One region of the Priestia sp. BR_2 genome, then DNA from elsewhere that is predicted to be linked to it. Evidence: riboswitches for the same ligand, from Rfam matches in the RefSeq annotation. Region 1 holds a riboswitch; each other region holds the start of a gene.
The links. Region 1 has a riboswitch for thiamine pyrophosphate ahead of RB298_RS17100 (ABC transporter substrate-binding protein). Riboswitches for the same ligand answer to the same signal wherever they lie in the genome.
Positions count from the first base shown of each region.

Region 2: another riboswitch for thiamine pyrophosphate. It lies ahead of RB298_RS28490 (YkoF family thiamine/hydroxymethylpyrimidine-binding protein); the one in region 1 lies ahead of RB298_RS17100 (ABC transporter substrate-binding protein).
Region 3: another riboswitch for thiamine pyrophosphate. It lies ahead of RB298_RS24140 (ECF transporter S component); the one in region 1 lies ahead of RB298_RS17100 (ABC transporter substrate-binding protein).

Region 1 covers NZ_JAVFHM010000218.1:329,702-337,479, reverse strand. Annotated here, with positions in the region: gene RB298_RS17130 (extracellular solute-binding protein) at 1-697, shown strand, start outside; gene RB298_RS17125 (aspartyl-phosphate phosphatase Spo0E family protein) at 856-1,032, shown strand; gene RB298_RS17120 (TatD family hydrolase) at 1,067-1,882, opposite strand; gene RB298_RS17115 (ABC transporter ATP-binding protein) at 1,971-2,804, opposite strand; gene RB298_RS17110 (ABC transporter permease) at 2,859-3,617, opposite strand; gene RB298_RS17105 (MTH1187 family thiamine-binding protein) at 3,614-3,907, opposite strand; gene RB298_RS17100 (ABC transporter substrate-binding protein) at 3,996-5,027, opposite strand; TPP riboswitch at 5,149-5,258, opposite strand; gene RB298_RS17095 (VOC family protein) at 5,434-5,817, opposite strand; gene RB298_RS17090 (diguanylate cyclase domain-containing protein) at 6,076-7,611, shown strand.
Region 2 covers NZ_JAVFHM010000328.1:76,157-83,934, reverse strand. Annotated here, with positions in the region: gene RB298_RS28510 (methyl-accepting chemotaxis protein) at 1-317, opposite strand, end outside; gene RB298_RS28505 (class I SAM-dependent methyltransferase) at 501-1,223, opposite strand; gene RB298_RS28500 (nucleotidyltransferase domain-containing protein) at 1,367-2,065, shown strand; gene RB298_RS28495 (sporulation protein YjcZ) at 2,183-2,278, shown strand; gene RB298_RS28490 (YkoF family thiamine/hydroxymethylpyrimidine-binding protein) at 2,352-2,954, opposite strand; TPP riboswitch at 3,040-3,142, opposite strand; gene RB298_RS28485 (nitroreductase family protein) at 3,325-3,927, opposite strand; gene RB298_RS28480 (ABC transporter permease) at 4,450-5,403, shown strand; gene RB298_RS28475 (iron chelate uptake ABC transporter family permease subunit) at 5,393-6,340, shown strand; gene RB298_RS28470 (iron ABC transporter ATP-binding protein) at 6,337-7,095, shown strand; gene RB298_RS28465 (siderophore ABC transporter substrate-binding protein) at 7,301-7,778, shown strand, end outside.
Region 3 covers NZ_JAVFHM010000294.1:93,533-101,310, reverse strand. Annotated here, with positions in the region: gene RB298_RS24160 (DMT family transporter) at 1-134, opposite strand, end outside; gene RB298_RS24155 (TetR/AcrR family transcriptional regulator) at 139-708, opposite strand; gene RB298_RS24150 (energy-coupling factor transporter transmembrane component T family protein) at 865-1,671, opposite strand; gene RB298_RS24145 (ABC transporter ATP-binding protein) at 1,668-3,344, opposite strand; gene RB298_RS24140 (ECF transporter S component) at 3,337-3,966, opposite strand; TPP riboswitch at 4,058-4,170, opposite strand; gene asd (archaetidylserine decarboxylase) at 4,336-5,139, shown strand; gene RB298_RS24130 (SDR family oxidoreductase) at 5,203-6,057, opposite strand; gene RB298_RS24125 (helix-turn-helix domain-containing protein) at 6,666-7,451, opposite strand; gene pdxR (MocR-like pyridoxine biosynthesis transcription factor PdxR) at 7,511-7,778, opposite strand, start outside.

The DNA.
Region 1 (7,778 bases):
GGTGATGGATACGATGCGAAGCGCCAAGGCAGGGGTTGGCGGCATGTCCATGAACCATGCCTGGGTAACCGGCAAAGCCGTGAAGGACGTTGATCCCAAGGCGGATTTGATGCCGCTTGCTTACTTGGAGAATGCCAACGGGGTAAAGTATACGCCTTCAGGCTCCCCGTACTATGGCGTGTACCTCATTCCGAAGAAAGTGCCTGAGGCCAAGGTCAAGAAGATCCTCGAGTTCTTCGACTATGGCTACAGCCAAGAAGGAAACGAGATGCTGACCTACGGAATCGAAGGCGTCCATTACAATCTGGAGAACGGGAAGAAGGTCGCAACGCCGCAAGCCGTCACCGATAAGACGGGAGATGGAAACCTGAACAATATGATTCACCTCGTCAGCGACGATATGGCCATCAATGCGGTAGGGATGCCGGACGAGGTGTATGAACGAAACGTAGAGATCGTTACGGAGCGCAAGACGGTTAAGGTGCCGAATCCTTCAGGCGAGCTCTACTCCGAAGCCTATAACAAATACTATCCCGAGATTTCCAAGAAAGTAGAGGATATGCGGGTCATGGTCATTACCGGCAAGGAACCGGTTGAATCGTACGATAAATTGATCGAAACGATTAAAAGCGATCCGAAGATGAAGGAGATTACAGAGGAGATCTCGAAGGCGTATCAGGAGAAATTTGTGAAATAACCGAAATCCAAACCATAATGCGAGTGAGCTCGCATTGTGGTTTTTTTTGTTTCTTGGGACCTGTCCCTTTCAATTTTAGGCCCCTGATGTCTAACATCAAACATCCTATAATTTTACATTAAAGCATAAAATATTACATGAGGGGAGGACATAAAGTCATGAAAACGAAGGAAGGCATTAGGTTTGATATCGAGCAGGAAAGAAATAAGCTTCATAAAATGAAGCAGCGGTATCGTGATTTTAACCATCCTAAAGTCCTCAGGCAATCGATCGTGCTCGATGAACTGATTAACCAATATAACCGGTTCCTTAAAGAAAACAAACCGATTGCGTAAACAACCGGCTTGAATGGAACGGGAATTCTTTTTTTTATAGATCGTAAAGTCTAACCGCATTCTCGTAAAAAATCCTGCGAGCCTCGGAAACGGCCAGCCCGCGAAGCTCGGCCCATGCCGCCGCTGCGGAAGCCGTCATCTTAGGATGGGTCATTTGTCCGGTGAACGGGCCATCGAACGGCCAAGGGCCGTCGGTTTCGGTCATGACAAGATGCTCGGGATACATACGGGCAATATCGCGAATTTCATCCTCATAAAGAATGTCGGGCGTGAAGGAGATATAGCAGCCTTTATCCGCCATCCGCTGCAAGGTGTCACGGGAGCCCTTGAACCAATGGAAATGGGCGCGGGTGACGCCATATTTGTCGAGCAAATCACATGCGGTATCCGCATCTTCATATACAGCGTGCAGTATAACCGGTTTATGATGCCGCTTCGCAAATGCTATAAATTGCTCAAGCAGGCATTCGTAAGGGCGGTTATCCCACGGCCGACCCTCCGTTTCGGCTTCCAGCCTGGCATAATAGGGCAGGCCGACCTCTCCGACGGCAATCATGTCGTCGACATGATTAGCCATCCAATCCAGCAGTTCCTTGGTTTCTTCAGGGGAAGGGACGGGCTGTTCCGGATGATAACCAAATGCCGGCCACACCAACGGTCCGTACTCCCTGGCCAGCTCCAGGTTTCGCTTGCTGGAAGCCAGGTTCATGGAAACGGAGATGATGGACTGAACTTCGCTTTTGCGGATATCCGCAAGAATCGTTTGCTGATCGGAGAAGGCATAAGAATCCAGATGAATATGGGTGTCCAGCAGAGGGAGATTCGTTTCCGTCTGCGTGAATGATTTCATCGTTACATCACCTCGCTTGTACGCCTCCGAGAAGCGCTCTTGAATAATGGATACAGGAGCTTAGGCATTTGTATCCTGCCTATGCGGCTCAACGCTTGTGCTGTTCTTCGCGCATGATGGCGGAGATTTCGGTTTTTAGCGCGATAAAGGACGGGTCGTTCAGGATGTCTTCCCTGCGCGGACGGGGAAAAGGGACCTTCACACGTTTCAGGATCGTTCCGGGCCGCGCCGACAGGATATAGATGCTGTCCGAGAGCAGCAGCGCTTCCTCGATATGATGGGTAATCATCAGCACCGAACGGCGCGTATCCTCCCAGATATCGAGCAGCCAGCGCTGCATATCGCCGCGTGTCAGAGCGTCGAGCGCGCTGAACGGTTCGTCCAGGCACATAACCTCCTGCGGACTCATCAGCGCGCGCAGAAAGGCGGCCCGCTGCTGCATCCCCCCTGAAAGGGTATGCGGATACGCCTTCTCGAAGCCGGCAAGCCCGGCCCGTTCCATCCAGCTGCGGGCATTTTCCCTGGCGGCGGTTTTCGAGGTGCCTCTCAGCTCCTCGGGAAGGAGCACGTTGTCCTCCACCGTACGCCAAGGGAAGAGGGCCGGCTGTTGAGGCATATAGGCGATGCGGCCTTTCTCTCCGGTCACGTCCTGACCGTCCATGAGTACGTAGCCCGCATCCGGAGCCGTTAACCCCCCGATGATATGGAAGAGCGTGCTCTTTCCGCTGCCTGAAGGACCGATCAAGGAGACGAATTCCCCGGGCTGCACCTGAAGCGAAAGGCCATCCAGCACGTGCACTTCGCTGCGCCGTTCGCGGAAGGTGATATGAAGGCTGCGAACCTCAAGGGCAGGCGCTGGCGGGACCGCGGTAGATGACCGGCGCTGCCCGTCATGATCCGGCAGGGATACTTGATATGTCATGTCGCTAAACAGCCTCCTTTTATATAGGTTGGAAAATGTCCGTTCACCGTGGTTCTAGCCTTTTCGATTCCAGCGGATCAGGCGCTTCTCCAGCAGGGTGATCAGCAGCACCATCAGCAGGCTGAGCAGGACGATGATCAGAATGGCAACAAACACCCGGTCCGTGCGGTAGCCGGATTTTTGCAGCATCATATAGTAGCCGATGCCCCGGTCCGAGCCGATCCATTCCCCGATCACCGCACCCATGACCGAATAGGTGGCCGCGATGCGGATCCCGGAGAAGATGGAGGGGAGCGCATGCGGCAGCTCCAGCTTGGTGAAGATCTGCCATGAAGTGGCTCCCGCCATCTGCATGTAATTCATCATGGTTCGGTCGGTACGCGCCAGTCCGTCCAGGGCGGCAACGGCTACGGGGAAGAAGCAGACCAGGGTAATCACGATAACCTTGGGCAGCATGCCGAAGCCGAACCAAATCATGAGGAGCGGGGCGAGAGCGATCGTCGGCACGTTCTGGCTAAGGATAAGAAGCGGATAAAGGGCTGTTTTGAGAAAAGGCACCAGATGCAGGGCCAACGAGATGACAAGGCCGATCGCCGTACCGATCATAAATCCGACCAGGGTTAATTGCAGCGTGGCCAGCGTATGCTGAAATAGGCCGGAGGCGCCGGTGGCGGCTTCATGCCCGATGGCCGTCGGCGCCGGCAAAATATACGGCTCTATATCGAATACCGATACCGCGGCCTGCCATACCGTCAAAAAGAAAAGGACCGCTGCAGCGGGCGGCCAAACGGTGCTCCACCAGCCTTTTCTCATGGACGGTATTTCTCAGTCAGCTTATCCATGCTGATGCCGCCCGGATGGTGCGCGATTTTGACCTGGGATATGACGCTGGGACTTCCCGCTTTCACCAGCGCCTCATGCATGCGCTCAACGATTTTCAGCAGCTCGGAAAGCTCTCCTTCCAAGGTGGTTTCGAGCGCATGGACCTCGTATTTCACGCCCGACTCCTGAATGACCCGAATCGCTTCATCCACATAAGGAATGCTGTCGCCTCCATCCGGCGTTCTGGGTATCACTTGTATGCTCAAGAGGGTGTTTGCCATCTAAACTCATCCTTTCATGCAAGCTATATTGTAATGGAAGAGAGGCAGCCTGCCGGACAGGCCGTCTCTCTTCCAAATTAAATGCATCCTATGGTTTCTCCGGTAAAAATTCATTGGTGAAGGCGCTGTCCGCATCAAGCTCCTTCTCGAGCAGCTTGCGTTCAAACATCCAGTCTGCATACCCCGACCATACTTCGGCTTTCTGCTCGCCCCAGCGGGCAGCATCATCCTGATAGCGGGGACTCAGCCATTTCTGGCTGGCATGAACCAGCTCGGCATCCAGCTCGGGAACGGCCTTCGTCAGCAGGGCAGCCGCATCCTCAGGATGTTGAATCGCATAGTCGTATCCTTTTGAGGTCGCCCGCATGAATGCTTTGACAAGCTCCGGGTCCTCCTGGATCAGCTTCTCGTTCGTTACGATCACCGGCGTGTAATAGTCAAGCTGCTCGGAGTAGTCCTTCACATAGATCATGTCAAGCGGCTCGTTCCGGAGCTCGGCTTCGATACCGGTCCAGGCATAGAAGATCCAGGCAAAATCAATATCGCGTTTGACGGCCGTAAAATAATCGGCATCGCCCATGTTAACCATATTTACTTTGCTGACATCGGCACCGTCGATCTCCATGATGGATTTCATGACGGCTTCCTCAACAGGCGAGCCCCAGCCGCCGTAGGATTTCCCTTCAAAATCGCCAGCCTTGACGATCCCCTTGTCCTTGGGGGCGGCAAAGCCGGATGTATTATGCTGAATAATCGCCGCAATGGAGACAAGCGGCAGGCCTTGGGTTCTGGCAAGCGTGACGCCTTCCTGGTAGCTGATGCCAAACGGCACCTTGCCGGATGCGACCAGCGTATCCGTTCCGCCGGCCCCCGGCTGGACGATCTGGACGTTAAGCCCTTCTTCCTCATAATACCCGAGCTCCTTGGCTGCATACAGTCCGGTGTGGTTTGTGTTGGCCGACCAATCGAGCATCAGCTGTACGTCGCGGAGCTTTTCGGCCGCCTGGCCGTCTGCGCCTTCGGTACCTGTATTTTCGTTCTGTCCGCCTGTACCGCATCCCGCCGCAACCATCAGCAGGGCGCAAGCGAGAAGCAGCGCCATCCATTTTCCCTTCTTCATCTTGTCTTCTCTCCTTTGAATTCTCTTTCTCTTTCTATGACCTCGTTAACTCCACAAAAAAAGCGCCCTGAATGATATCAGGACGCATGACGGCGTAAGTGTATACCACGGCAAATCATAGCTGCCGCAAACATGGACTTCCTACGCTGGCATTACCCAGATCAGGTGTAAGGGTCAGTATCATCGGATACACTCTCAGCCGGCCAATTTCCAGCTCCCCCGGGATTTATGAAGTTTCGGACGTTACATCCGTTATTATAGTCCTAACGCAAAGACCTGTCTAGTTCGGAAGGGGATGCGAACGAGGCAGGTCTTCGTATTGGACATGGCTTGTGCGGTTGGAAGAATGAACCCCGTTAACCATTCACGGGATGAAGCATTTTGATAGGATCCTGTTCGCCAGCGGTTAGCGCTGGAAGAACTCAATCCATTCTCCTTCGGGACCGTGGACGAAGAAATAGCGGTACCCGTTCGGAAGCGTTACGATTTCCTCGTCAAGATGAGGTACGGCCAGTCCCTGTACGCGCACATATTCCGCTTCGATGTTATCGGTGCTGACGGCGAAATGATGGACGGTGCCTTCTGCGGGAAGCGTGTCGCTGTAACCCTGGATAAGCTCGACTTCCGTTTCGTCGCTGCCGTTAAATCCGAGGAATGCCAGCTGGATGACGCCATTGGTATGGGTAAGGCGATCCTTCAGTTCAAGTCCGACGACGGTTGTGTAAAAAGCAATCGTGGCTTCAAGGTCCCGGACGACAATGCCGACATGATCCAATCGTTTCTGTGACAAGGCTAAACACCCTTTCCGATTCATATGAGATATGACTGAAATATTATCATATAATTCCTATACGTCAAGTGGGTCTTGAGGACGGAAAGCTTTTGGAGCGCGATGGTTTAATAGAGTAGAATCGATGGTCTTTCTTTCATTTCCTCATCTTTACTTTTAGGTGGGTAAAAAGTATCATGAGAACTATAACTATTAATTCAAAAGACCTAACAAACAAGCATTGAAGAAAGCTTGCCTTTTGGCCGAGGAGGAATGCTTATGAGTCCAACTCCAGCAGATCATCTGTGGATTCGACTCGCCATCATATATGCATTCATTCAGATAATGACCGTTCTGTGGATGCCTGATGCTTTATTGCTTCAGCGTGTTCTAGTCATTATGGCTGCCGCTGCCGCTTCCGTCTATTTACTACGGATCAGTAGGCATTACGAGCCGCATCTTCGAAGGTTTTGGCTTATCGCAAGTGCCGGGCTGATGGCGGATGCCTCGGCTCGAATCATCGATGCTTGTTATTTTTGGCTGGGGAAAGAGAGCGCTTCCCGTACAATTTCGACTCAATTATTCTGGGGATTCGAAATCATCCTGTTTGCAGGTGCCCTCATTTATTTGTTCCGGCACGTACAAGGTTCGTTTCGGGGAGTGCGGTTTATGCTGGATATCGTGATCGTTGGCATAACGGTCATGACGGTAGGCTGGGAATATTTCATCAAGCCCGAGCTTAACGGTTTGGCGAATGAAGCCTTATGGGGAAAGCTGTGGGTGGACATGCTGTACCCGCTGTGCGCAACGGTGCTTATTTTCTTCACCTTGGTGTTGTATTTTAACACAGGGCAGTTAAGGAAACGGGCAGTCTTCCTGATGTGCCTCGGCGGGAGCATGTACATTGCCGCCGATGTTCTGCATATGTATCTCGTCGATTATAAGGGTGTTGAAGTTCGTTCATACCTGTACCCACTGTATACGTTATCGGTATTCATCATTGGTTTGGCAGGAGGGCGGTCAGCTCCCGATGCCCGAAATCAATCGTTGGATGAGAGGGAGCCCCGTTCGTTCGGAAATCTGATCGTAAGATATCTGCTTCCCTACAGCGTGCTTGGCGGGATGTTTGCCCTTATGGTGCAGCGGTTCGGAGGGTGGAACGGGCTTTTTACCGGCTTATCCCTGTGCGTCATCCTGATTCTGATCAGGCAGATCCTGATCCAGTTCGAGAATGACCGCTTGTTTGACCAGCTGCATCAAAGCTTGATGCAGAGCGAGACCTTGGCGCATCGCGACGATCTTACGGGACTCTATAACCGCCGCTACTTTAACGCAAGGCTGTCGAGCTCGCTGCAGGAGGCGGACCGTGCGGGTTCCCGCGTAGGGCTTCTATATATGGATATGAACCGTTTTAAACGAGTGAATGACCGCTACGGCCATCGTGCCGGCGATTTGCTGATTCGCAAGGTCGCGACCCGTCTTCAAACCCTTGAATCCAAAGGCGTTCTGGTTTCCCGTTTAGGAGGGGACGAATTTACGGTAGTGATTCATCCGGCCGGCGAGGATCAGGAACTGATCTGGATGGCGGAAGAGATCTGGACGATGCTGAGCGAGCCGTATGAGCTGGAAGGGCATGAGGTCCGAACCACGCCGAGCATCGGCATCGCGGTCTATCCGGATCATGCCAGGAACGACCAAGAGCTGATCGGTCGCGCGGATGCAGCGATGTATGCGGCCAAAGAGCGAAACGCCCGCTGGCATTTCGATGTGGAACGAACGATGCTGCTGCAGCTGTTGGATCAAAAAGTCGAATAGACAAAAGATTCGGATATCGACAATGTGTTGTTAAGAGCAATATAAGTCGATTATTGTAGAATTTAGCGCAATCATTGCACGAATCTTGCGCATTTCTCGCAAAATAGGTCATAACTTCGATATAAAATCCATAAAATGCAAAGAAATCATATTCAAAATGCCGATAA
Region 2 (7,778 bases), on a different contig from region 1:
AGCTTGTCCACCATGCTGTTGAAGGTTCTGCTCAGATCGTTCATGCCTCCCACCTCCTCCACCTGGAAGGTGAAGTCGCCTTTGGCGATTTTGGCGGAAACGCTGGAGATTTCCGCGAAGGAGTTCGTAAGCGTTTTCTCAATGAGGCGAGAAAGAGGAAAAGTAAGCCCGGTTAGTACCACGACGATGACCACGCCAATGATTGCTTTACCCATCAGAATAAACGCAAGCAGCATGGGTACCGCAAACAAAGCGGCAATGAGATAACAGGCTGCGGTGATTTTTTGAGACATAGGGAGTCTGTTGAACCATGCCATAAGAATGAGTCCTCCTCAACAACATAGGATATATTTACCATGATTATAGCATCGACGGGCTAAACTAGATATAACGAATTGACAAAAAGTGTTGAATTAGGTCGAAAGAACTGAATGTGATGGGAGTGAGGGGAAGCATAGCCATATGCAGATCCCCTCTTGATGCATAGAGATGAAGCCGGATTATTTCACCGCACGAAATAAGACGGAAGCGAGATAATCCGTATTATCCAGAATCATGCGGTCATGCTTGAACAGCGTTTCCCAGAGCGCAGCATCGAACAGGAGTCCTTTATCGCGCTGCTCAAACGCATCCAGATGACGGGTTTGCTCTTCCTTTAATTGCTCGTTGAAGTGGTTGTACTCCAAAAATTCAGCCTGCTTAAAACCGCAAGACAAAAGGGACCCCGCCCATTCTTCCCTCATCATCAGATTAGGAATGCCGAAGAATTCGAGCAGCTCCTTAAGCTTCGGCTCCGGCATCGGCTTATCCAGCAGCAGTTCCCTGTCCAGCAGGACGCCTCCGCGATCCAGAACGCGGTAATATTCGGGCAGCGATTTCGAGGTATCCGTAAATACGGTGACGGACTCGGCCATGATCAGATCAAACCGGTTGTCTTCGAAAGGCAGCGCGCATACATCCGCCTGCAGGAACTCCACGTCCATACCCATGGCTTCGGCTCTTGCGCGGGCTTTTTTGATCATATTTTCGTTCAGGTCAATGGCGGTCACTTGATAACCCATCTCCGAAAGATGACAGGCGGTTCTGCCGGTTCCGCACCCTACCTCCAAAATGCGGCTGCCCGGTTGAATGGGATAATTCTTCAGCATTCTGAGGGTTGCCTCGAATCCTCCCGGGTGGGCACTGCCCATGCCTAATCTGGAGAGCATGTGAATGTAATTCATCTCATCTATCCCTTCTTCCTTATCGTCAATGCGGGTAATCGTTTATTTACCATATGATTCAGGTACGTTTGGGGTTTTCGTTGAATTTAATATTTTGAGCCCTTTTTTGTGGCGGATGAGAGAATTACTGGAGGAAAACGGCCATGAGACTGGAACCGACGGAGGCAGCGATACGCGTCATGCAACGAAATTATCCCGACTGCTTGCTTGCCGTACTTGGCGGCAGCGCGAGCAGTGGTGAATATAATGAACAATCCGATCTGGACATCATCGTCATTGAACGGGACGGATATGACTTCAGCAGGAAGACGATCGAGGCGCATGGCTGGATCGCGGAAATATTCATATTGTCTTTATCCTCCTATCGCGAATATTTCGACGAGGGAGTGCTGGCGGCGAATCCGTCTTTGCAGCGGATGGTCGCCGAAGGTACGGTGCTGCGTTCGTTGCCTGAGGGAGAAGAGGTGCGGGCGGATGCCCGGAATGATTTGAATTACGGCCCCATGCCCTTGTCGTCGAGCGATATTGCCGAATACCGCTACATCCTGACCGAGTTTTTGCTGGACTTGACAAGTCCCCGCAGGGAAGGCGAAAAATGGTTTACTGTACACAAAATAGCGTCGACTCTATGCGAATTCGTGCTGAGGGCAAACCGGGAGTGGACGGGTGAAGGGAAGATGCTGTTTCGTTTATTCAACCGCTATAGCCCAGCTATGGGGGATCGACTGGAGGCAGCGCTTCTGGCGATTTATCGGGAGGACGATCCTGCGGACCTTATTGCAGTGACGGAGGAAGCGCTCAGCCCGTACGGAGGCAGGCTGCTGGTCGGTTATGAGGAATAAATAAGCCCTGCATAAAAAAAGAGGGGGGTACATTAGCCGTGACGCTCGCCCGCCATAAGCAATAAGATAATAACGTGATTAACTCACGTCATTCTTTTAAATCCAGGAGGGATCTTCATGAGCGGAGCATACGGCGGCGCATGGGGCAATTCAGTAGGAACTATATTGGTTCTCTTTATCCTGCTCGTAATCATCTTGAGTGCTTGGATTTAAACACCGTCAATATTCTTGCCTGCAATTGATAAAGGCCCGGCGCGTGCCGGGCCTTTATCTGTTGGAAAGGACCTTAAGCTTTGGCTTTGGGGGATGGGCTGTGGGCCGAAACCACCGCAGTCATGACCAGATGGCTGCTGTCGGATTGAATCGCATGTTGGAACGCGTCTTCGAGTGATCCGAACACCCGGGACAACGCTCCGTCCAATCGGCTGGCGTAATGTACGCTTCCACCGAATGTGCCCGCTGCCTTCGCACGATCCACTTCTGCGTAAATGACATCCATGTAATTGGCGCTACCCATCGGGTAAAGCGCGAATTGGCAGGCCGTTTCGATATCGGCGCGTTCCCCGATATCGTGGTTTAAGCGGGTCGAATCCTCATTCATATACGCATCGGCATCCGTATCGCCTGGGCAGCCGATAGAATAAGTACCGTTAAACACCGTGTGCACGCCGCTAGCCGCGGCATAAGCGAATATTGCTCTCGTCACATCAAACACATGCTCCGCACGTCCGCGAATACAAGTGCTTACATCATCCGTTTGGATCCAGACCTTTTCCGAATCCACGGAACGAAGCGCTTCCGTGATCACTTCAACGAACCGATCCGTCATGGGAAATACCGAGAACCGGCAACCCACGATCCGGCTGGTTCCGCAAACAAGCTCATTCATAAATTTTTTTCCTCCCCATTGTATAAGTCCACGCAAAAAAACCGCACCCCATGAAGAAGTGCAGTTATGCCTACGCAAAGAAATAAACATAAATGCTACACTTCCCCACGCTAGTATGATCTAGATCGGGTGATAAGGGTTAACGGCGGTCCGCCGTCTCTCAGCACATGGCACCCCTAGTACAGCCAAACATCAAATATGCAGTTGGTATCAAGCCGGCTCCAAGAACTTCCGAAGATCAGAAGGCGAAAGGCCTGCTTCCTGTGTTATTGTATCGTTTTGCCGGCAGGTTTTCAATGGCAGGGCACCATAAAAAAGCCGCCTATTCCAATCCTCAGGGCTTGGGTAGGCGGCTTAGGCCGGCTATGGCTTACTTGTATACCTTCACGCGATCTTCAAGCGGCGCAAATTCTTTTTCGCCCGGATCTGCAACCGGTTTGCCGAAAGGCATTTGAGCGATCAGCTTCCAGTTTTCCGGAATGTTCCATTCGGACTTCACTTTCTCGTCGATCAACGGGTTGTAATGCTGGAGGGATGCGCCCAGGCCTTCTGCCTCGAGGGACGTCCATACCACGAATTGCAGCATGCCGTTGGATTGGTTCGACCAAACAGGGAAATTGTCGGCATACAGCGCGAACTTTTGCTGCAGGTCGGCAACTACGTTATTGTCCTCGAAGAAGAGAACAGTGCCGTATCCAGCACGGAATGCACCCATTTTTTCAGCTGTGGATTTGAAAGCCTCTTCGTCTCCGACAACCTCTTTCAGAATGCCTTCGGTCAGGTTCCACAGTTTGTCATGCTGTTCGCCAAGCAGTACAACGACGCGTGCGCTTTGGGAGTTGAAAGAAGACGGAGTATATTTAACGGCTTCATTAACAATCTCCTGGATGCGTTCGTCGGAAATGACCGGGTCTTTGCTGATGGCATAATGGGAACGGCGATGCTTAAGTGCTGCTGAAAAATCTTTAGACATTGAAAAAAACCTCCTGATGTAATCATGTTTGCATAAGCCTGATAACAAAGATGTCCTTTAATTCAAGCAAATATGCATGTTGAGTTGAATTGCTGTCGTTGAATTATCATTCCACATTAACTTACGTTTAGTTAGAAATAATAATTATGTTAGCATATTAATATAACTTAGAGGGATTGTCAACGCTTCGAAGGAAAGTTAATTTATATTTTTTATACCCGGTTACTGAGAATTAAATCAGCTTCTACATACGTATGTATTTTGGGAACCGCGAATCCAAGCGGCTCAGCCTCGGTGATATAAAGTTTATCTCTGCGAAACTCCATATTATGAACAAATCATGAACAAATGATACTTGGATGAACAAATTAAATGATTTTGATTCTCAATTATACTTGTCGACTGAGAATGAGAATGATATAATCCATATCAGAACGCAATTGATAATCAATCTCAATGAGAATGGTTGGGGAATTGCTGACTGCCGGAGTTTCGACAGACATACGCATAGAAGGAAGAACCATGAAGATTAGATACTTATTCGCAGCCGTTGTGGTACTCTCCATAATCTCGTTATTTATTGGAGTTAAAGATATCTCGCCACTGGAACTGTTCTCGATGACAGAACAACAACAGCATATTATGCTTGTAAGCCGGATTCCACGGCTTGTCAGCCTCATCTTGGCTGGAGTCAGCATGAGTATCTGCGGATTGATCATGCAGCAGCTCAGCCGCAACAAGTTCGTATCGCCGACGACCGCGGGCACTATGGACTCCGCCAGATTGGGGATCTTGGTTGCCATGCTCGTCTTTACGACAAGCGGCCCGCTTATCAAAATGCTCGTGGCATTCGTATTCGCACTGGCAGGAACCTTTATCTTCATGAAGATACTGGATCGGATCAAGTTCAAGGACGCGATCTTCATCCCGCTGGTAGGGCTTATGTTCGGTAATATCGTCAGCTCGGTCGCGACCTTCTTTGCCTACAAATATGATCTTATACAGAATATGTCGGCTTGGCTGCAGGGCGATTTCTCCATGATCATGAAGGGCCAATATGAAATGCTGTATCTCAGTATCCCGCTTGTGATTCTGGCTTACCTGTTTGCCAACAAGTTTACGGTAGCCGGAATGGGAGAGGAATTCGCAACCAACCTGGGACTTCATTATCGGCGAGTCGTGAACCTGGGATTGGTCATCGTTGCGCTGGTTACGGCTTCCGTTGTGCTGACCGTCGGCGTGATTCCGTTCCTTGGTCTGATCATACCTAATATTGTTAGTCTGTACTTAGGGGACCACTTGAAAAAAAGCCTTTCGCATACCGCGCTGCTGGGGGCCGGGTTCGTACTGTTCTGTGACATCCTTGGCCGGATCATCATTTATCCCTATGAAATTCCGATTAGTCTGACCGTGGGCGTACTCGGAAGCGGTATATTCATTTTCTTACTGATGAGGAGAAAGGCTTATGACTTATAAAGCCAAACTCGGCCTGTTGGCCGCGGCGGCAATCATCCTGGTGGCAGTCTTTCTGTTCATTGATCTTGGCGGCAATTGGGATTACGCCCTTCCAAGACGAATCAAGAAGGTTCTTGCCATTATTCTGACCGGCGGGGCGATCGCTCTGTCTACCACGGTGTTTCAAACGGTCACGAATAACCGGATACTGACGCCAAGCGTGATGGGATTGGATTCCTTGTATATCCTGATCCAGACGACCGTGATCTTTGTCTTCGGCTCCTTCACGCTGTATAAACTGGGCAGCAATGTTAACTTTTTGATCAATGTCGGCGCGATGATCCTGTTCGCCGGGATCCTATATAAGATTTTGTTTCAGAGGGAAGGAAACAATATTTACTTCCTGCTGCTGATCGGCATGATATTTGGAACCCTGTTCTCCAGCATGTCTTCCTTTATGGAAGTGCTGATCGATCCGAACGAGTTCCAGTACGTGTCCGACAAGATGTTTGCCAGCTTCAACAATGTGAAGACCGAGCTTCTCATCCTGTCCGTCATTGTCGTTGCGCTGACCCTGCTGTATTTTGCCCGGTTTGCCAAGTACTTGAACGTGCTGTCGCTGGGTCGTGATCAGGCGATCAACCTTGGCGTAAACTATGATTACGTTGTGAAGAGGCTTCTGATCGTTGTCGCGGTTCTCATTTCGGTGGCCACCGCATTGGTAGGACCGATCACGTTCCTTGGACTGCTTGTGGTCAACGTCGCTTATGAATTCATGAAAACATACCGGCATTCACACTTAATCACGGCGTCCATTCTGATTAGCATTATCGCCTTGGTGGGCGGTCAACTGGTGGTAGAGCGGGTGTTTACGTTCTCTACTACGCTAAGCGTCATCATCAACTTCATCGGCGGCGTTTACTTCATATACCTGCTACTAAAGGAGAGTAAAGCATGATCCAGGTTACGAACGTATCGAAAGTCTATGGCGGCAAAAAGGTCGTTGATAACGTGTCGGTTACGATCCCGAAAGGTCAAATTACGTCCTTTATCGGCCCGAACGGCGCCGGTAAGAGTACTTTGCTGTCCATGATAAGCAGACTAACGGGCAAGGACAGCGGTCAAATTACGGTGGACGGCAAAGAGGTCAGCCAATGGAAAAGCGGGGACCTGGCGAAGAAGGTTTCGATTCTGAAGCAATCGAACCATATCAGCCTCCGCCTGACGGTGCGCGAGCTTGTATCCTTCGGGCGTTTTCCATACTCCCAAGGCCGATTGAACGCGGAAGACGAGAAATTCGTGGATGAAGCCATCTCCTATATGGAGCTTGAGGATATGCAGCATAAATATCTTCATCAGCTCAGCGGCGGTCAGACCCAGCGTGCTTATATCGCGATGGTCATCGCCCAGAACACGGAGTATATCCTGCTGGATGAACCTCTGAACAATCTGGACATGAAACACTCCGTACAGATTATGAAGATTCTCCGAAAGCTTGTCGCCGACCTGAACAAAACGATCGTGATCGTGATTCATGACATCAACTTCGCTTCCTTCTATTCGGATTACATCGTGGCATTGAAGGACGGAGCGATTGAAAGCGAAGGGAAAACCGAGAACATCATTCAGAGCAATGTTCTTCGGGGCATCTACGACATGGACATCGAGATCGAAGAGATTAACGACAATCGGGTGTGCGTATACTACGGTTAATCGATAAGCGGGATTCGAAAATATGATATGGACTCCGGGAGATGCTGATGAAGCGTGCGAGCTTCACTCCCTGCACAAGGACTAGGCCGCCTTGGTCAAAGGACGGCATAGTTTCCTCTGTTCAAATTGAATTACATATTCAACCATAAATTCAAATATATGTTGAATCATAAAGATTTTAAATATTAAAAATGGGGTGTTAGGAATGAAAAAATGGTTGGCTTTATTTATGGTAGCAATGTTCACGCTTGTGCTCGCGGCTTGTGGGCAGGACGCTAAAACTAGCGGTGCGGGTGGAGGCGACGCTGCGGGAGAAACGCCGCCTTCGTCCGAAGAAATCACGATTACCCATAAGCTGGGCGAAACGCCTGTCAAGAAAAATCCTTCCCGCGTCGTCGTATTCGATTTTGGCATTCTGGATTCCGTGGATAAATTGGGCGTTGAGGTATTGGGCGTTCCGCAAGCGAATATCCCGGCATACCTGTCCAAATTCGAAGACAAGAAATATGAGAATGTGGGCAGCCTGAAAGAGCCTGACTTTGAGAAAATCAACAGCATCGATCCGGATCTGATCATTATTTCCGGCAGACAGCAGGATGCATACGAGGAACTCAGCAAAATTGCCCCGACGATCTTCCTGGGCGTGGACACAAGCAAATACATGGAATCCTTCAAAGAGAACA
Region 3 (7,778 bases), on a different contig from region 1:
AAGCTCAAGCTGCAAATATAGAACACGACCAGCAGCACGCTTGGCAGCGGTTTGCTGAATCCTTCCGACAGCTTCATGTTCAGCGTGCCCGCCACCTCGAACAGAATAGCCAAACTTAGATAGACCCAATGCATAATCTCATGACCCCTTCCGTTTCTCAGCGGCAATGCCGAACAATAAAATATCCATGACGGACTGCAGCAGCTCCCCCAGCGGCAGTTGATGCTTCACCGTCGCCCTCGAATCGTAAATCTGATGGAGCGACCCAAGGTACAGGTCGATGAACAGCGGCATATGAATCCGTTTGATGCTGCCATCGGCCATGCCCTGCTCCATGAGCTCGGTGACAATGCCCCATTCTTCCCGGAAAAAGGTGTCCAGCTTCTCCCACTGCGGATAATGCGACCGCTTCAGATCCGGCAGCATCCCCAAATCCATCTTCTCCATCTCCTGAGGCAGGCAGATCAGGATCTGATGGATTTTCTCCAGAACGGTAAGCGTCTCGTCCGCCGCAATTTCGCGTTCGCGCTGCTGGATGTGACGAATCATCCCGTCAATGATATGCTCAACGATTTCTTCCTTGGATGAAAAATGCTCATAAATCGTCCGTTTGCTAATCGCAAGGCCGCGGGCCAGATCACTGACCGTAAACGTAAACCCCTGCCGCTGAATCAAACGGATCGTTTCATTTAATATTCGCTCGCGCAAGTGACCAAACCCTCTTTCTGGTACTGAAAATACTTTATTGGTACCATTAGTATTATAACGCCTCAATCAGCATAAAATCCAGACCCTCTGGAGTTATCAACAAAAAAAGAGCCTGCTTACAAGCCGTAAGCAGGCCCTTGTCCGGAGAACAACGGTTTAATCAAACCGCACGTCGCCAATGCCGAACCAAGGAAAATATCCGGCCGCAATATAGGCGCAGCAGGCGGCGGCTGCCAGTAAACCGACGACCAGAAGATCGTAGCGGGAATATCGTGACGGGTAATAATACGTTCGGGCCTTCGCCCGGTCCCCGTCAAATTGCTTCGCCTCCATCGCAGCAGCCACCCGGTGTGCCCGGCGGATGCTTTGCGCCAGCAGCGGCACCACATACATGCCTGCACGGTTCACCATGCCGCGAACTCCCCGAATCGGGCGGACTCCCCGTACCTTCAAAGCCTGGCGGCGGATCACATATTCCTCCCAGACCATCGGCAGCAGCCGGATCGAGGCCATGAAGCTGTACGCATACTTCGGCGCCAGCCTCAGCTTCTGCATCAGGCTGTAGAACAAATCCACCGAGGACGTTGTCGTCACGAGCAGCAGCCCTTCTGACGCAAAGGCAATCCCCTTAAAGCCCAGATGCAGTCCCCGATAGAAGCTTTCTTCCGATACCCGGAACAATCCCCATTCCCACCAGATCGTCTCCCCCTTACCGAACAGCATCATGGAAGAGGCGGACGATATGAAGGCAAGCAGGAACGGAATGAAAAACAGCAGCATCTTCCACGGCTTCACCCCGCTGAGCACCACGAGGCAAATCATAAAGATAAAGGCCTGATACATGACGAAATCAAGATCATGGGTCAGCACCGTCATAAAAAACAGCGCACAGATCAGTCCCAGCTTCACCACCGGATCCGCCCGGTGCAGCCAAGTGATCCGCACAGGATTCCATATATTCATGCATTCACCCCCGTATGGAGATGACCGGATGCAGCCAGCGTATCCCGCGACGCATCGGCGTGATTCGCATTGCCCGTCTCCCGTCCGGATTCCGTCCCGCTACACCAGCGCGGGGAAGGCAAACTTGACGTCAACCGCCCTTCCCGAATCTCCCAGATGTGCGTGGCCGCCCGCTGCGCGATCTCCATTTCATGGGTCACCATGAGAATGGCGGTTCCGGAGCGGCGCAGCCGTTCGCACATCTCCAGAATCGCGAACGTGTTCCGCGCATCCTGTCCGAAGGTCGGTTCATCCAGGAGCAGGACGGCCGGCTGCCTTGCCATGGCCGTGGCAACGCTCAGCCGGCGCTTCTGGCCTGTCGACAGCTGGTACGGGTGCCTGTTATCCATGCCGTCCAGCCCAAAGCGTTCCATGCAGCGGTCGGCCCGTGCCTTCGCTTCTTCCGGCGGCATATGGTCCACCAGCAGCGAGTACATCACCTCATCGCCGATACGTTCCGTCAGAAACTGAAGCTCCGGATTCTGAAACACGAATCCGATTTGGCGCAGCTGCCGCTCTCTCTTCTTCCGCACTTTCCTGCGCTTGCCCTGGATGACCTCCTCCCCGCAGAGCACATAGGTCCCTTCGGCGCGCAGGAGCCCCATCAAACTGAGCAGCAACGAGCTTTTGCCTGCGCCGTTGGGCCCGATCACCGCAATGAAATCTCCGGGATATACCTCAGCCGAAGGAAGAGAGACGACCGGTTTCTCCCATCGCAATCCCCGGAAATCATCTAACCGAATGACAGGCTCCCCAAGGTGGGCATACGATGAGTCTGCCTCAGGCATGAGACTTCCCAGCTCATCGCCTGGCGCGTCTACCGGAGCAAACAGCTCCCGTCCTGCCCGAGACTCCGCATAATCCTCCCAAACGCCGGGATACCAGATGCCATACGCCTGAAGCTCGCTCGCATATTCGGCGAATATCGCTGCCGGCGGACCATCGCCCAGAATGGCGCCATCCGGGGTGAACAGCACCACGCGGTCCACGTATTGGGCCATTTCTTCAATCCGGTGCTCCACGATAATCAGCGTACGCCCTTCCGATACGGCCTTCACCGCTGACCAGATTTGCTCCCTGCCTTCCGGGTCGAGCAGGGCGGACGGCTCATCGAGGAACAGCACCTCCGGCTCCAGCAGAAGGGCCGAAGCCAGCGCAAGCCTCTGCTTCATCCCCTGCGACAGATGACCGATCGGCATATGCAGCTCCTGAAGGTCAAGCCCAACCTCATGCAGGACGGCTTGCATTCGCTCCTTCATCTCGTCGCGGGGAACGCTGAGGTTCTCCAGCACGAAGGCCAGCTCTTCATCCACGTACGGCATGCAGAACTGGGTATCCGGATCTTGGAATACATATCCCCAAGAGCGAGGCACCAGCTGGGCTTCGCATTTCATCGGCACCTCCGTGGCGCGGGGAATCATCCCGCTAAGCACCTGAAGCAGCGTGGATTTGCCGCAGCCGCTCGGACCGAGCAGCAGCACCTTTTCCCCGCGGGCAGCCGAGAAGGACAAGTCCTTAAACATCAAACGCTCCTCGCCCGGATACTTCAGGCGCAATCCCTCCACATGCACGGCCTGCTCCGTAACCGCCTCGGCGGTTGAAGACGAAACCAAGCGGGCGGCGGTTTTAGACATGGCGCGGATCATCCAGTGCTTCATAATCCTTCTTGGACGCAGGGCGCAGCAGGGATGTGACGCCCGTACGGTCCAACGCTTTGGCCAGCAGCAGCATGAGCAAGCCGGCAATGACGGCGCCGCTGAGAATCCGCATGCCATACTTGGCGAGGAACATCCAGGTCTGAAGATCATCGGTATAACTGTAATAGAAGTCCATCACCATCGAGCCGACCGCCGCGCCGGCCCCGGCAATCGCCACCGTCCACGCCGAGGTGCTCCGGTAACGGAACGCCGCGAATACCAATTCCGCGCCCAGCCCTTGAATGAGACCGTACAGCAGCAGCGTCAGTCCCCAGCCGCTCCCGAACAGCACTTCCACGTGGGCCGCCGCCACCTCCGCGATGATGGCCACTCCCGGCTTGCGGATCAGCAGGTAAGCGAGCGTGGCCGCTGCGAACCACATGCCGTATAACAGTTCATCCGCTTCGAAGAACAGCGGTTTCAGCAGATTGTAAACCGATCCCCAGAAATGATAAATGACGCCAAGCACCAGCGATACCAGCACCGTCACCAAAATATCGCTTAAACGCAGCCCTTTTCTAGGCTGTACCCCCAATTTTTCCTGCACTGACGTTCCCATAACAACACATTCCCCTCTCCACCGATATTTTTGTATAAACACAACAAAAAACCGTCTGGAAAAACGCGCAGACGGAAAAATAGGCCCTATGTAGGCAGGGTCGGATATTCTCTACGCTGGCATTACCCAGTTCAGATTAACGGTCAACAGCGGATAGCAGCTGCAATCTCAGCCTGATTCACTCAAGCCCCCGTATTCCCTATTCGGTTTCATGTTAATCTTAAAATACACATTCGTTCCCCAATTAGCAAGAACCTTTTTTCAAAAATGGCTATTTATTGATTTCCGGCTCATTCTATGTCAATATCAGAGTGATTGGCTTTTCCACCAACGTTTTATTGCCGACACCTATGCACAAAGGAGAATGACATGGCTAAACAATTGCTGCGTCTGATGACCGAGCTGTCCTCCCGCAAGTGGCTGTCCCGCATCATGGGGCATTGTTCCCACAGCCGGCTGAGCCGTCATCTAATACCTGCATTTATACGAATCTACCAAATCCCGGCGCATGAAGCGGAGAAGGAGATCCACGAATACCGTTCGTTGAACGAATTCTTTTCCCGCCGGTTAAAAATAGGCCTGCGCGCCATAGACGACACCGCCGATGCCATGGTAAGCCCCGTCGATGCCACGATTTCGGCGATGTGCGCCGTCAACGCCGGCACCATCCTCAGCGTCAAGGGACAGGATTATACCCTGAGCGAGCTGCTCGCCAAGTCACCGAGAATGGAGAATTATATCAACGGTTATGCATTCGTATTGTATTTAAGCCCAACCGACTATCATCGCATACATTCCCCGGTAACCGGCATTCAAGCGGAAAGCGAGCATTTGAAGGGCCGGGTATACCCCGTGAACGATTTTGCGATGACCCATATCCGAAACGTGCTCAGCCGCAACGAGCGCCTCATTACCTATATTGCCCATGAATTCGGCGAAGTTGCGGTCGTGAAGGTCGGAGCCATGAACGTAAGCAGCATCCGTTATGCCGACGAGAGCGTGAAGAAATACGACATTGGCGACGAACTTGCGTACTTTGAATTCGGCTCTACCGTCGTGCTCTTGACGGAGAACGGCACATTTACACCCCGCGGTGACTTGGAACCGGGCTCCAAGGTGAAGATGGGAGAACTGCTCGGTTTGCTGCACCCTTCCACAGCCCGAAAAGGGTAATTCCTTTCACCTTCCAAGCATGCGCTATAAGTTAAGTCCATGAAACATTCGACGGATGAAGGATTACCGCCTGCTCAGCAGCCGGTAAATGATCCGCTGAAACAGCCGATCCGGCAGCAGTCCCTTGATCCGCGCGGTCAGCCGCGTGCCTCGGGGCAGCGTATAGCGGAACTTCGGTTTGGTCATGGACGATATGCTTGCCACAAGACGGGCTACCTCCTGCGGATCTCCGCTTTCCCTGGCCGTCCGCTCGGAATAGTCCAGCACGCCCTTCAGCAGACCGCTGTAGGGTGATCCTTCCTTGACCGCCAGCTCCCCAAAACTCTTATTCCAGATCGGCGTGCCGTAGGCACCGGGCTGGACCAGCACGACATCGATGCCAAAGGGCATCACCTCCATGGACAGGCTCTCGCCGAACCCCTCCAACGCAAATTTGGACGCCGCATAGGGACCATAACCCGGAAAGCCGACCCTGCCGCTAATGCTGCTCATGAGAACGATTTTGGACCGTCCGGTCTTGCGCAGCAGCGGGAGCATATGCTGCGTCACCGATACGGTCCCGAAGAAATTCGTCTCCATCTGCTTTCGCCAGCCCCCCAGCGGCACTTCCTCCACCATGCCGCCCACCGCCTCGCCGGCGTTGTTCACCAGCACGTCCAAGCGGCCGAACTTCTGCTCCAGCGCCGAAGCAGCAGCCTTGACCTGCTCCTCGGCACATATATCCAGTCGGAAGATGTGAATACGCCCGGTAACTTCTGCTTGTTCAGCCTGAGCCAGCAGCTCTGCTGCCGCCTCAGGTCTGCGAAGACCCGCGGCCACGTCATAACCTGCTTTTGCCAGCTCCAGACTGATCAGCAGTCCGAACCCGCTTGACGCGCCCGTGACCAGCGCAACCTTCCCTGCTCCCGCCGTTACCACCGGATCACCGCCGGCTCCGTCGATGCCACTCTCTCCTTCACACGCGTCACCCTTCCTATATCCAAAATGCCTAATCTGTTTCGAGCTTTGCTCTTAAGCGTTTTATGTATATTCCCAATATATCAAATGTTTGCAATGCAGTCCGAGTCCTGACCTATAAAATTAATCCCAATAAAAAAGGGAGCTTGTCAGCTCCCTTTTGCGTGTTTCCAGCGAAATGCGTATATGATAACGGGATTCACCCGTATGTAGGCCAAGGTCCTTTAAAACCAAACGTCCTGATGATTCGGATTCGTTGTCTTCATGCGGCGCAAGCGATTTCTGAAAATACCGCAGCCGCCACGACTGAAGAAACGTCCACGCACCCGTCTTCTTGGGCTCATTCCCCTCTCCCCCCTTCATAAGAAAAACGTCTATCGACGTACTTGCATAGAAGACAGACCGCATTTAACGGAAGTTTTTCTTGCGATATCAGGAAGGCTCTTGCTTCGAATTTATACTTTCTGATATCTTAAAATGAAACTGTACGTCGTTTTTACCCTAAATCGCTTGCTATGAAACCCATAGGCCCCTTCCACCAAGCAGGTAAGTTATGGAAGGGCGGGGAATCACCGAATTTCGGATGGGCTCTTGCCCGTATACTGCTTAAATTGTCGGCTGAAGAAGAAAATATCCCGATAACCCAGCGCGTCGGCCACTTCCGTTACGTTCATCCCTTGATGCAGCAGCAGATGCTGCGCCCGCTCGATCCGCATCTGAATGATATAGGATTGCACCGGCGTGCCGATCAGCTCCTTGAACTTGATCGAGAAGTAGCGGGGAGACAACCCCGCTCTGGCCGCCAAATCCTCGACCCGATGGGGAACCCCTGGGTGCTGGCGGACGTAATTCGCGATTTCATGGATCGCCTCGGACAGCTGATTGCTTGCTTTTTTGACCACCGGCGCATCCAGATCCGAGCGCAGCAAATGAATCATCAGCTGCTTCAGAATGAGCTGGCCCTCTTCCAGTGAACCATAGGGCTTGTCCAGATACAAACGCACATAGCGTGCAAGCAAATATTCGAAATCCATCGTTTCCGTCAGCTTGCGATAAGATGCCGGAATCTCTTCGACCGGGTCGGTCACGTCAAAATGGATATATGTCAATACGAGCGGCTTCTGCGGATTGTGCGTCGCGCTCGTATGATCTCCGGGTCGGAACAGGAAGCAGCTTCCCTTTCCCACGGTAAAGGGCTCGTCATTTAGCTCGACCGTGCCTTCGCCGCTCCATACATAGAACAAATCGTAGTTCTGCATGGGCCTTTCGCGTTTTTGCCATTTCCAGCCCGGCTCGCAAACGATTTTGGCAAGCGCAGGCATGATTATAAACGAAGACGGCGATGCATTCAGCATCTCGTCATAACCCCCTCATCTCATTCAAAAATTGACCTCTTTCCCATCATACCCGTTTTTTATGTTTTTTGCATGTCCCGCCATGCCTGCGCCATCCGGGCAACCCCTTCTTCGATGCTGGAGATGCCGAGATGCGAGAAGCCGAAGCAGGCGGCAGGCGGCCCGGGCGTACGATGATAGGCCGCCGCATCCCGAAACATGACGCCGCGCTTGCGGGCAGCCTCCTGGAACAGGGCATACTCTTCCGCGGAGCGCAGCCAGTTCGCGTAAACGTGCAGGCCGGCATCGCCGGGGTGAAGGCGAAACAAGCCCGAGGCATGGGTTTCC